DNA from 2 places in the Aminobacter sp. BE322 genome. Region 1 is predicted to be linked to the other one. Evidence: riboswitches for the same ligand, from Rfam matches in the RefSeq annotation. Region 1 holds a riboswitch; the other holds the start of a gene.
The links. Region 1 has a riboswitch for cobalamin ahead of bluB (5,6-dimethylbenzimidazole synthase). Riboswitches for the same ligand answer to the same signal wherever they lie in the genome.
Positions count from the first base shown of each region.

Region 2: it holds a riboswitch for cobalamin, as region 1 does, so the genes downstream of both, J2X50_RS01860 (CbtB domain-containing protein) here and bluB (5,6-dimethylbenzimidazole synthase) in region 1, are expected to answer to the same signal.

Region 1 covers NZ_JBNPXB010000002.1:212,755-215,927, forward strand. The annotation lists gene J2X50_RS05085 (outer membrane beta-barrel protein) at 1-606, shown strand, start outside; gene bluB (5,6-dimethylbenzimidazole synthase) at 603-1,334, opposite strand; cobalamin riboswitch at 1,382-1,564, opposite strand; gene galU (UTP--glucose-1-phosphate uridylyltransferase GalU) at 1,634-2,521, opposite strand; gene J2X50_RS05100 (lytic murein transglycosylase) at 2,767-3,173, shown strand, end outside.
Region 2 covers NZ_JBNPXB010000001.1:379,940-383,112, reverse strand. The annotation lists gene J2X50_RS01875 (heparan-alpha-glucosaminide N-acetyltransferase) at 1-842, opposite strand, end outside; gene J2X50_RS01870 (hypothetical protein) at 897-1,256, opposite strand; gene J2X50_RS01865 (gamma-glutamylcyclotransferase) at 1,221-1,895, shown strand; cobalamin riboswitch at 1,963-2,156, shown strand; gene J2X50_RS01860 (CbtB domain-containing protein) at 2,193-2,372, shown strand; gene J2X50_RS01855 (CbtA family protein) at 2,388-3,152, shown strand; gene cobU (bifunctional adenosylcobinamide kinase/adenosylcobinamide-phosphate guanylyltransferase) at 3,145-3,173, shown strand, end outside.

The DNA.
Region 1 (3,173 bases):
CGCCTGCGCGCCGGCTACGAGATTTCGCCGGCCCTGATCCCCTTCGGCGAGGTCGAGTTCGGCCGCCGCGTCTACGACCTCAGGTTCGACACCGCCGACTTCGAGCGCTCGTCGAACCGTGTCGGCGCGCGCGCCGGCGTCGAGATCGACATGGGCGAGAAATTCGGCGGCGAGGTCTCGGCGGGCTGGATCGCCGAGGACTTCGACGACGACCGCCTGGACACGATTTCCGCAGCCACGCTCGCGGCCGATCTCCGCTGGTCGCCGATCCGCGGCACCATCGTCAGCCTCACCGGCACGACCGTGGTGGAAGGCTCGACGACGCCGGGCCAGAGCGGCTCGGTGCTCTATTCCGGGCGCCTCGCGGTCGAACGCCAGATGCGGGCCAACCTCACCGGGTTTGCCGCGGCCGGCACAGGCTGGCGCGACTATGCCGGCTCGGACGAGCGCGAGCTGACGCTGACCGCGGAAGCCGGGCTGACTTGGTGGCTCAACCGCTACGCCGGCCTGACCGGCCGCTTGAGGCACGAAGCGCTCGACAGCACGCGCGCCGGCCGCGACAGCAGCACCAACAGCGTGTTCGTCGGGCTGAGGGTACAGCGCTAGGTCTTCCCGGTGGCCGACATCGTCGAAATGGCGGCCTTCAGCACCTCCTCGCCCGGGCCGGAATAGACCTCGCTCATGATGAGATCGGCGAGCGGCAGGCGGCTTGCCCAACCATGCCGCTCCAGGTCCGGCCGCGCGGCGAACTCCGACACGCGGCCGACGCACAGATAGGCCACCGGCGTGACGTGTTCGGGAATGCCGAGCAGCCTTTTCAGCGCCTCGCGGTCGAGGATGCTGACCCATCCGACGCCGATGCCCTCGGCACGGGCCGCCAGCCAGAAGTTCTGCACCGCGCAGACCGTGCTGTAGAGGTCCATCTCGGGGTTGTGCCAGCGACCGAGCGGCGAGTGCTGCGACCGGCTGCGGTCGCAGGTCACGACCAGGTTGAGCGGCGTCTCCGCGATGCCTTCGAGCTTGAGCTTGCGGTAGAGCGCCTGCCGCTCCTCGGCGATGTGCGGCAGTTCCTGCCCGCGCGCGGCGAGGAAGAGCTCGCGCACCTGCTCCCTGCGGCCAGGATCGCGGATGACGATGAAGTTCCACGGCTGCATGAAGCCGACCGAGGGCGCGTGATGTGCCGCCATCAGCAGGCGCGCCAGCTGGGCATCGTCGATCGGATCGGGCAGGAAATGGCTGCGCACGTCGCGGCGCGTGAAGATGGCGCGGTACACGGCATGCTGCGCCGCCGCATCGAAACAGCCCGTAATGGCATGGGTATGGTCGGCCGGCATCGCGTGTCCCCTGGCGAGCATATCGGTTTCCGCCGCCTGACCATGCGGTGGACGATTTCTGCCGGGCCGGTCTTCTGGCTCGAGTTCAACCCGCCTCCGGCGCCTTCCCGTCCTGCGGACAGTGGCTTTTGCCGATGCGGTCCCTCTCACAGCGTTGGGCACGCCACGGATTTGCACCGTGTTCCCGATTCTCCCGCATCGCTGCGGGCACCTGGCAGCACATGTCTACACGGCCCTGAGGCCGAAAACCACCGCGCCGCGCGCCCAAATCTGACGCGCGGGCGACATTCATGGGAAGGTCAGCGACCCGGCTTCATCTCGCCGAGCAGGCTTTCGATGACGCCAGCCATGCGCTCGTTGATATCGGCGCGCGACAGCGCGAAGGCGACGTTGGCCTCGACGAAACCCTCCGGCGAACCGCAGTCGAAGGTGCGGCCGCGGTAGTGATAGCCGTAGAAGGCCTGCTGCTTCTCGAGCTTGAGCATCGCGTCGGTGAGCTGGATCTCGTCGCCGGCGCCGCGCTCCTGGTTGGCGAGGATGCCGAAGATCTCCGGCTGCAGGATGTAGCGGCCGTTGATGAACAGGTTCGACGGCGCCGTGCCGGGCTTGGGCTTCTCCACCATGCCGTCGATGCGGAAGCCGGTATGGACGGTATCGCCCTTGCCGACGATGCCGTATTTGTGCGCCTCGGCGGGATCGCATTCCTGCACGGCGATGATGTTGTTGCCGGTCTCGTTGTAGAGCTCGACCATCTCGCGCATGCAGCTCTTCTCGGACTGCATGATCATGTCGGGCAGAAGCAGCGCGAACGGCTCGTTGCCGACGAGTTCGCGCGCGCACCAGACCGCGTGGCCGAGGCCGAGCGGCACCTGCTGGCGGGTGAACGAGGTCTGGCCCGGCGCCGGCTGCAGGCGCTGCAGCCTTTCGAGCTGTTCGCCCTTTCCGCGCTGGGCAAGCGTGTCGTAGAGCTCGAACTGGACGTCGAAGTGGTCCTCGATGACCGCCTTGTTGCGGCCGGTGACGAAGATGAAGTGCTCGATGCCTGCTTCGCGCGCCTCGTCGACGACGTACTGGATCACCGGCTTGTCGACGACGGTCAGCATTTCCTTCGGTATCGACTTGGTGGCGGGCAGGAAGCGCGTGCCCAGACCTGCGACAGGAAATACTGCCTTGCGAACTCGTTTCATGGGTGTTCGTCCGATGGTTGCATGTACCGGGCGTGGACACTGTCACGCCCCAATTGATGAATACTGAATGCGTTCACATATTCGGGGACGGCGGGCAAGACCAGCGATCACGCGAACTTGATCGAGATGACTGGCCCTGGACAATTCGGCAGGCGGCTTTTCGTTCCCCCGGAGGACTATGGTAAACTGATTGATAACCGGCTTCGGCGATGAATCGACTTTCTGATCTCTCCAAGGAGGAAAGAATGCCTCTTCGCAAGACCGCCCGGGCCCTCGCCAGCGCCGCCGCAATCGCCGGCATTTCATTGGCGCTTTTGCTGCCTGCAGGTCCCGCCGCCGCCGAGCCGGGGTTCCAGCGCTGGGTGGCGAGCTTCCGTTCGGTCGCAGCCGACAACGGCATTTCCGGTTCGACCTACGACCGCGCCTTCCGCGGCATCACCTCCGCCGATGCCGAAGTGCTGGAAAAGGCGCGTTTCCAGCCCGAATTCACCGCCCCGGTGTGGGACTATTTCGACAACCGCGTGCATGACCAGTCGATCGCCACCGGCCGCGAGATGGCGCGCAAGTGGAAGCCCTGGCTCGACCGCATCGAGGCTGCCTACGGCGTCGACCGCTACGTGCTGTTGGCCATCTGGTCGATGGAATCGAACTA
Region 2 (3,173 bases), on a different contig from region 1:
TAGCGCGCGCAGAATTCGGTGTCGCGGGTCTGCTCGCAGGACAGCTGGCAGGAACTGAGGAACGTCACCTCCCGGGTTTCGACCTGCGCGGGGAAAAATTGCGCAAAGGCCCAGACCAGCGAGATCAGCACCGGCTGGTGGATGAGATAGGCGGCGAGGCCGTGCCGTCCGACGAAGGTCAGCGGCCGCGACCATGCGCCTGCCTGCAGTGCCGCGAGCTTCTCGAACAGGCCGGCCCTCTGGGCAAGCCCGGCAACGCCGATGCCCGCCAGGACTGCGCCGAACCACGGGAACAGCGGCACGTAGTCGTTGGAACGGGGGACGACGGTCGACAGGCCGACCCACCACAGCGCCGGATGGTTGAAGATATCCGCGCGCAGGAACTGGGGCGCGGCGATGACCAGCACGGCGATGACCAGGGTCAGCAGGGGCGGCAGGCGCAGGAAGGCGAGTCCGAGTACGCTGGCGAGCGTGATCTGATGCAGGATGCCGAAGAAGATGAACGTGTTCGGCATGGCGAACCATGTCGCCACGGTGATGAGCAGCGCCGCAGCCGCCACCATGGCAAGGCGGCGCCAGTACCTGCCCCAGTGAAAGCCCTTGGTGTAGGCCATCACCAGGCTCACGCCGACCAGGAAGAGGAAGCTGGAGGCGATGGAGCGCGCGAATATCTTCCAGCCGCCATAGGCGGTCGTGCCCGGATCCATGTAGCCGAAGAACTCCAGATCCCAGGCAAGGTGGTAGATCGCCATGGCGACGAAGGCGACGCCACGGGCGATGTCGATTGTCGAGATGCGTTTCGAACGGGCCGGAGCCAGGTCGGCGGACAGTTGGATCGTCATGGATATCACTTTGCAGTCTGGAGCGTTCTTGCGCCAATGCAGTACTATAATGGTTTAAACTGGGCGGTAGTGAGTAGAGTTGCGGCCGATGCACAGAGTTTCAGCGAACCGCGCAGCAAACGCGGCCATCGCGATCGCTTCACGGATATTAAGGGGCCATGCCTGCGTAGGGCTGGTGTCCGAGGGGCAGCCCTTGGGTACCGCAACATCGGTGCCGGCAGATGCATGGTCGTTTTCGATTTTGACTTGTAAGACGGCGAAAATGGCCGCCATCTCGACGCCGTCGACCCAGACATCCACGGTCGTGCGATTGTGATTTCTCTCCAGAAGGGGATTGAATACCGGGTGGAGCGAGAGGTGATTATGACGGCGCGCATCATGTCGCTGACAGAGGAACTGGTGGCGCGCTGCCATCGCGACGTCTCCGACGAGGGGCCGGACCCTGCCGCGCAGCATCTCGACGAAGACGACTATGCAAGGATGATCGAGGAGACCTTGGCCAGCCGTCCGGACGACGGTCCGCTGTGGCTTTTCGCCTACGGGTCGCTGATCTGGAAGCCGGAGGTGGAGCACACCGAGGAGAAGGTGGCGCTGGCGCGCGGCTGGCATCGTTCATTCTGCGTCAACATGACCCGCTGGCGGGCCACCCAAGCCCAGCCCGGGCTCATGATGGCGATGGATCGGGGCGGCCAGTGCAAGGGCGTGGCGCTGCGGCTCATGGATGGCGACCGCCGCCAGCAGCTGGACAAGCTGTTCCGTCGCGAGATGACGCTGAAGCCGTCGACCTACAAGCCGCGCTGGCTGAAGCTCGCCACAGCGGAGGGGCCGCTCGTCGCGCTCGGCTTCGTCGCCAACCGCAAGGGGCGCGCGTATGCCGGCGGCATTTCCGAGGACGAAGTGGTGGAGCGCATCGCCACGAGCTGCGGACACTGGGGCTCGGCCGCCGACTATCTCTACAATGTCGTGAAAAACCTCGAGCAGCGGGCAATCCACGACCGGCATCTGTGGCGCCTGCAGCATCTGGTCGCCGAGCGGATTGCGGCGAGAGCCTAGTGGGCCGACGCCGCATTCGCGCCTCCCGGCGTCGGAATTTGGTTTGCCGCTCCCGGCTTTTGTTTCTATAATTGCCGCCATCGTCGGTTCCGTTCGGAATCAAGAGGGAATGCGGTGAGGGCGTTTTTTGCCCGAAGCCGCGGCTGCCCCCGCAACTGTATGCGGTTAGCTCTCCCCAAAGGCCACTGAAGCTTGCTTCGGGAAGGCGGGGAAGGGTGTCGATCCGCAAGCCAGGAGACCTGCCGGCGACGGGAAATGAACTCTGTGCCCTCGGGTGGAGGGCGAAAGGACATCGACATGACGACTGTTTCTTCCGCGATCGGCGCCGGCGTTTCTGCTCAGTCGCGCAACATGCAGCTTGCCATGGCGGCGCTGCTCGGCCTGTTCTTCGTCGGTTTCCTCGGCTTCTCGCAGATGGAAGTGGTGCACAACGCCGCCCACGACTACCGCCACTCGATGGGCTTTCCCTGCCACTGACGAAGGCCTTCCGACATGTCTGTCTTTCGCAACGTCGTGTTCGTCGCGGCGATCAGCGGCCTATTGGCCGGCGTGATCCTGGCTGCGCTTCAGACCTATTCGACCGATCCGCTGATCTTCAAGGCAGAAACCTACGAGAACGCCGGCGGCCATGACCATCTCGCGGCGCCGGCCGCCGGGACCGAAATGTCCGCCCCGGCCGCCGACGCCCAAGCTGCGGCACCGCAGGAGCCCGAGGCGGAGGCCTGGGCGCCAGCCGACGGTATCGAGCGTTTCGCCTATTCGGCGCTCGCCAACGTGGTGAGCGGCGTGGCCTTCGCCCTGATCCTGGTCGCGGCCTCCGAGTTTGCCGGCGGCATCGCCAACTGGCGCCAGGGCGTGTTCTGGGGCTTTGCCGGCTTCGCCGTGTTCACGCTCGCGCCCGGCCTCGGATTGCCGCCGGAACTGCCGGCAATGCCGGCCGCCGATCTCGGCGACCGCCAGGTCTGGTGGACGCTCACGGTGCTCGCCACCGCCGCGGGCCTCGCGCTCATCGCATTCCGCAAGTCGCTGCCGCTCGCCATCCTGGGCGTCGCCCTGATCGTCGCGCCGCATGTCGTGGGCGCACCGCAGCCGGCGAGCCACGAGACGCCGATCCCGGCGGATCTGCACCGCAGTTTCGTCGTCGCCACCACGATATCCAACCTCGTGTTCTGGGTCGTCCTCGGTGCCGTTGCAGGCTTCGTGCGCGGCCGCTTCATGGGTGAGCGAGGCGAAGCGCTGCGCGGGCATCTTGCCTGAGAAGCTGACTTTCCTGCTCGG